2 regions of the Pseudoalteromonas sp. ASV78 genome follow, and region 1 is predicted to be linked to the other one. Evidence: riboswitches for the same ligand, from Rfam matches in the RefSeq annotation. Region 1 holds a riboswitch; the other holds the start of a gene.
What was found. A riboswitch is a leader RNA that binds a small molecule or an ion and turns the genes downstream of it on or off. The one in region 1 is predicted to bind lysine.
Positions count from the first base shown of each region.

Region 2: another riboswitch for lysine. It lies ahead of lysC (lysine-sensitive aspartokinase 3); the one in region 1 lies ahead of dapA (4-hydroxy-tetrahydrodipicolinate synthase).

Region 1 is NZ_JBLOPA010000001.1:3,337,519-3,340,931, reverse strand. Features, by position in the region: gene ACMVDV_RS15195 (protein adenylyltransferase SelO) at 1-269, opposite strand, end outside; gene ACMVDV_RS15190 (DNA-3-methyladenine glycosylase I) at 278-979, opposite strand; lysine riboswitch at 1,166-1,360, shown strand; gene dapA (4-hydroxy-tetrahydrodipicolinate synthase) at 1,497-2,381, shown strand; gene ACMVDV_RS15180 (2,3,4,5-tetrahydropyridine-2,6-dicarboxylate N-succinyltransferase) at 2,397-3,137, shown strand; gene ACMVDV_RS15175 (PLP-dependent decarboxylase) at 3,137-3,413, shown strand, end outside.
Region 2 is NZ_JBLOPA010000001.1:1,302,499-1,305,911, reverse strand. Features, by position in the region: gene nhaD (sodium:proton antiporter NhaD) at 1-1,077, shown strand, start outside; lysine riboswitch at 1,193-1,364, shown strand; gene lysC (lysine-sensitive aspartokinase 3) at 1,443-2,846, shown strand; gene ACMVDV_RS05820 (4'-phosphopantetheinyl transferase family protein) at 2,823-3,413, opposite strand, start outside.

The DNA.
Region 1 (3,413 bases):
GCCCCAAGTAAGTGAGCACGACCATCACCTAAGCGCGGTGAAAAATGACCAAACTGATGCCCTGAATAACCCAGCGCTACAGGCTTTACGTCACTGTTATTGAGGTTGCCTGCAAAAACATCTGCACGTTCGGCGCTGGCAACGTCAATATTAAGCTGCTGAGCTAATACATCGTTCCACAATAATAAGGTAGGTGCTGCAACAGCACTGGGGGAATCCGGCACTGCAAAATCATCAGCAACCTGGGTATAGCGAGCAACTAGTTTCATGGTATTCCTTAAGCTTGAGTTGTTTGTATACCGACGCGGTTATCACCTACACTGTAAGCGAGGATTAAACTTAGCTCTTGTAAGCTTAAGCCGCTTTGCTGTTGTAACTCGTTAAAAAATGCTTGTGCCGCAGTCAATGACTTTTTCGTTTGTAAGCCACCATCAATTATTTTATGGGCACGCAAATAGCTTTCAACGTCGCGCGATAGTAAAAATGTGTCTTTACCGAGTGCGCGCAATGTATAAGGCCCTGTGTTACCACCTAAACGCGCACCGTGTTTTTTTAAATATGCCCACAAACCAATTATGTCGTCTGTTGGCCAATTGGCAATAAACTGACTAAAGCTACCATGTTCAGCGGCAACCTCGTGGATCATATAAGCGTTATGTGGAATGGTCTGTACTTTTTTAAAATTACGCACGATTCGCTCATCACTGGCTTTTTGCTCAAGCATATCTGGTGGCATCATGAGTAATTTATCAACGCTAAAGTCCCAAAATACCTCACGAAAACCAGTCCATTTATTGTTGATCACCGACCAATAAAAACCACTTTGAAAAATCTTCCGGGTAAACTCTTCAAGCCATGCATCATCAGATAAACGTTTAAGCTGTTCAGCCGTAAGAGGCGCTTGCAGCAATTGCTCAAGCATGGCGGCGCCACCTTTACGCTGCGCCGCACGTTGATAAATATCCTGAAATTTTTCCATTACTTAATACCCTTTTACCACTATGCGCACTAGTGTACGAAAAAAGCTATTAATACGTAACCTTTTGCCGACAAAGATCAACACAAACTCACATACTTAGTCTTGACACCTAGACGGCTAAAATGCTTTAATCACTGCTATTACCCCTATTTAAGGGTTAGTTTTACTTTTTTAAAACTAACCCTGTGGGCTAGAAGAGGTGCGTTATTCAGGTAACGTATGTGAGGAGCACAACACTCCAGTGAGCATACGTGAGGGGAATTAACGCCGAGAAGTAACACTTTTTGTGGAGGGTTATTTCGGGCGACTGGGTTGAATCCCAGCGACTGTCACCAATAACAGTTTGGCTGTTAAAATATTTGGTGGAGAGCTTCTGGTCTTAGCATAATAAGGCCATAGCGCCCTATTGTATTAAGCCCACTCGCTCTTCGAATTATATTAGTTCGAATGACGACGATGCGGCGCACTTCATGGTAGCCCTACATACTCATCGAACACCCTAATAAGTTCGTTGCAGATGAAAAACAATTTTGATTTAAACGACTACCCATTGTGGACTGCGCTTGTCACGCCTTTTACTGACGCTGGCGAAGTCGACTATGACGTGCTTGACCAATTAGTTGCGCAGCAACAAGCAGCCAACAATGGCATCTTACTACTTGGTAGCACCGGCGAAGGTCTAGCCCTGACATTAAAAGAGCAACAAGCAATTGTTGAACACGTGTGCCAATTAGCGCCAACCGTACCATTGCTGGTTGCAGTCGGTGGCATGAATCTAAAACAGCAAGTAGCTTGGGTTGAATACTGTAATCAATTACCTATTCATGGTTATTTACTCGGCTCACCTTTATACGCTAAACCTGGCGTAGTTGGCCAAACCCATTGGTTTGAAAACCTGCTCAATGCCAGTAAACATCCTTGTATGCTTTATAACGTACCAGGGCGCAGTGCCGTCGCGATCCCTCCTGCGGTCATTAGTAATTTAAAAGATCATAAAAACTTATGGGCTCTAAAAGAAGCCAGTGGCGATATCGCCAAGTTTGAAGGATTTAGAAATGCTGCACCTGAGCTTGCTATTTTTAGTGGCGATGACGCCCTAATGCCTTATTTTGCCCAAGCAGGTGCGAAAGGGTTAGTGTCTGTGGCTGCTAATGCATGGCCTGTGCAAACCCATGAATTTGTAAAACGCAGCCTCAGTGGCCAACACCCCAATTTATTTGCCGACTGGTCACAAGCGATTCAAAGCTTGTTTGCCGTGGCAAACCCTATCCCCGTCAAAGTATTGATGCATTTACAAGGGCGCATTAACACCCCGTACTTACGTCCACCTTTGACGCATCTTGAGTTAACGCAAACTGATTGCATTAACAACGCAAATAACACCATTTTATCTTGGCATTAAACACAGGTTTTTATAATGAGCTGGTTAGAACTATTAAATAATTTAGAATCGGGCGCAGTGCGCGCAGCAACACAAGACGAAAACGGCCAATGGCACGCTAACATTGCGGTAAAACAAGGTATTTTAGAAGCGTTTAAAAACGGCACAAATACTGAATTCCCTGGTGGCTTTGTTGATAAGCACAACTTAGCGCCACAAGGCTTTGCAGCCGATGCTGGCGTGCGCATGGTACCAGGTGGCTCAAGTGTGCGCCGTGGTGCACACGTTGCTAAAGGTACGATTATCATGCCACCAGCGTATGTAAACATTGGCGCATTCATTGACGAAGGCACTATGGTTGATAGCCATGCATTGGTTGGTTCATGTGCGCAAGTAGGTAAAAACGTGCATTTAAGTGCTGCGGTGCAACTAGGCGGTGTACTTGAACCAATTGGTGCAAGCCCTGTAGTAATAGAAGACGATGCATTCATCGGTGCAGGCTGTGTGATTGTTGAAGGCGTAGTCGTTAAAAAAGGCGCAGTACTTGCACCAGGCGTACGCTTATCAGCAACCATTCCTGTGTATGACTGCATTAATGAGCGTCAACTAGATAAAGGCGAACCTATTCCAGAATATGCGATTGTTATTCCAGGTTCGCGTCCGGCATCTAATCCATGGGCTCGCGAACAAGGTTTAAGTATGTCATGTGCACTGATCGTAAAATACCGTGACGAACAAAGTGATGCATCATTGCTACTTGAAGAGGTTTTACGTTAATGAGCTTTTTGAGCACGCCGGTTAAAAATGCCATTGCTGAGCTATCAACTAAACTTGCTACACCATTTTTTGTTTACGACCTTGATACGCTAAACGCACATTTAGCGCGCTTAGTAGCGCAAACTGAAGTAAAACTGTGGTATGCCGTAAAAGCCAATCCGCTGTCTAAAGTGATTCAAAGCTTAGATAACGCAGGGTTTAATTTTGACGTGGCAAGCAAAGGCGAACTTGAGCAAGTACTTGCGCAAGGCATTAACAGCGAGCGCGTGCTCAATA
Region 2 (3,413 bases), 2.0 Mb from region 1:
CAACTTGATCACAATATTTTAGAGATTGCCACACTCTGGTTGTTTTTAATGGCTGCAATGACCTTTGTTGCCTATTTAAACTCCAAAGGTTTTATCCAAAATATTGTGCACAGAGTCATGCCCAGTGCAATAAGCGAACGCAAATTGATGTTTTTGATTGGTGGATTCTCCTTCTTATTTTCGTCAATTTCAGACAATATCACAGCCACATTGATTTCGCTTGCGGTGGTGATGTCGTTAAAACTGGATCCTAAGAAGCTAATTAAATACGCCACATTAATTATTTTTAGCGTTAACTCAGGTGGTGTGTCTTTGATCACCGGTGATGTGACGACATTAATGATTTTCCTTGATGGAAAAGTCAGTATTGCTAACTTGTTATTGTTAGTTGTGCCTGCACTGGCAAGTGTGGCACTGCTGGCGATTATGTTGTCGTTTGGGTTAAATGGTGCTGTTGAGTTTACTAAACAAGAAGAGCGCCGTATTGAAAAAACTGATATTACAATTGCAGTCATTTTCTTATCAACCATTATCGCGACGCTGACACTCAGCGTACTTTATCATGTGCCGCCGTTGTTAACCTTCTTATTTGGTTTATCGCTGATGTTTTTAGTGGCGCAATTTTTAATGCGTAAAAAAGACGTGAATAAAAAAATCATCGATTATATTCGCGAAATAGAATACGACACCTTGCTGTTCTTTGTTGGCGTATTATTACTTGTAGGTGCATTGAAAGAAGTCGGCATGCTGAACAAGTTCACTCACCTTTATGAATTAATGCCAGCGCAATATGCTAACTACTTAATGGGTATTTTGTCAGCTGCGGTTGATAACGTACCGCTGACGGCTGCATTGCTTAAAGCAGAAATCGTGATGAGCCCGCAGCAATGGCTATCGTTCACCTATGCAACTGGCGTGGGTGGCTCTATGCTAATCATCGGCTCGGCTGCCGGTATTATTGCCATGAGTAAAGTAAAAGCGCTGACCTTTATGAGTTACTTACGTATGTCGGTGTATTTATTGATAGCGTATACAATCGGTTATATTGGATCATATTTAGCAGGTAGCTTTATTTAATAACTTTTATTATTTAAAACAACTTGACAGCTAGACGTCTAAACGATAACTTTCAAAGCCCACTTTATGTGGGCTTTGTTATTTTAATTGGTAATTATAGAATGCAATTAATCTAACATTCAGAAGAGGTGCGGTATTTAGGTACTTAATGTGAGGCGACGACTGCCTACGACCATTAAGGAGGGAAATATTCGCCGAGAAAAACAACTGCACGTCACAGTGGTTTTTCGGTTTATGGGGCTGAATCCTCAAAACTGTCACCAATTAGGTGGAGAGCTTCTGGCAGTGGACTTTTTCTTATCGAGCCCCCCCTTGCCAAGTTCTTCTTGTTTTATCGTGGTGTGAATGCCACAAAAGGAGACGACATGAATACCCAATTAGCTGCTAATAACGTGCAACAGTCAGCGAAAAATCAAAAATCAGACTACGTAGTCGCAAAGTTCGGTGGCACCAGTGTGGCTAACTTTGAAGCGATGAGCCGTTGCAGTGAAATTATTGTAGCCGATAACAATGTACGAGTAGTGGCTGTGAGTGCCAGTGCCGGTGTAACCAACCACCTAGTTACCTTGTGTAAAAAAGATATCTCAAGTGATGAACGCAGTGAGAACATTGCGGGCGTTATTGCCATTCAAGACGCCATTTTAAACGAGCTGTCATTGGATGCTGATTTAGCTCATGGCTTTGATGAAACCATTAAAGCTTTTAAGTTACTTGCCAGTGAGCCACTAAAATCAAAACAACAACATGATGAGTTATTGAGCTTTGGTGAGCGTTTATCGTCGTATTTATTTACTCAAGTGCTGCGTTTAAATGGCTTAAATGCGGTGCGTTTTGATGTGCGCCAAGTACTTAAAACCGATAGCCAGTTTTCTAAAGCAACGCCAGATGTTGCAGCAACAGCCGCGGCGGCAAAAGAGCATTTAATACCGCTTTTAAAAGAACATGTGGTAGTTACCCAAGGTTTTATTGGCAGTGACGCGCATGGTCAAACTACCACACTTGGTCGTGGTGGTTCAGATTACAGTGCGGCATTACTTGCCGAAGCCATAAACGCTAAAAGCGTGCATATTTGGACTGACGTAGTGGGAATTTTTAGCACCGATCCGCGTTTGTGCGTAAAGGCCACACCTATTGCCCGGTTAAGTTTTGATGAAGCGGCAGAAATGGCGACCTTTGGTGCTAAAGTCTTACATCCTGCCACTATTTTACCCGCGAGCCGCAGCCACATTAGTGTATTTGTAGGTTCAAGCCGTGAGCCTGAGCGTGGTGGCACCTGGATCGAACGTGAAAAATCACAAGTACCAGGTATTCGCGCGGTAACACAGCGTAAAAACCAAATTTTGTTAACCCTAAAAAGCCCTGAAATGCTGTTAGCGAGTGGTTTTTTAGCTCGGGTGTTTGCAATTTTAAGTGAGTTTAATATCTCGGTTGATTTAGTGACTACCTCTGAGATAAGTGTTGCTATTACGTTAGATAATGCCCCGAATGCCTCGCGTCCTGAGCTTGATCAAGAGTGTTTAGACAAGTTAGCTGAGTTTTGTCATGTATCGGTTGAAAATAATTTAACCTTAGTGGCGCTGATTGGTTCAGAAATTCAGTTGCGTCAGCAGCAAGTTAATTTAATGCAGGTGTTAAGTGATTTTAATATTCGGCTAATTTGCCACGGTGCGAGTAAACATAACCTGTGCTTTTTAGTGGAGCAGAGCGAGTCAGACTTTGTTGTGCAAGCGATCCACAGCCGTTTATTAGAAGTTCAACACGCCGCGTAACTGCGAAATAGAATTCACCACAGAGCACTGCCAGTCAGTGCTCTTGTCACTCACTACAGTGATATCAAACTCATTATATTGACAACTCACTGCCGCTAAATTTGCTCGTGTAAGCTCGGTAAATACATTGGGACTCAGTAACTTGGCAATTGGTTTACTGGTAGCTTTAGCCAGTGCTTCTTTTAAGGTCCAAATTCTAAAAAAACGTGCAGCGCTTTGCTGTTGGTTTTGCGTAATTAAATTAACTTCATCTTGATGATAAAAATGCTTAGCGAGCTTTGTAAATGGACGCTTCAGGTTTATTTTTTCAATATCAAAACCAAACTCACTGCGCGTTACATTCAGCGCCGCACCGACAAAGCCGTTTGAATGCGATAAGCAACTGCTAAACACCGTTTCGCTGCCGGTGATATGGATGAGTAACTTACTGCTTGGCTCGTCAAATTCAGAACTGATCTGATTTGCAGGTAACTGACTGAACTGCGATGAATTTTGCTTTAGCAAATACTTAAGTAATAGCCGAGTGGCTAAATACTCTTGCTTGGCTTTGTAACTTTTACGCCGAGT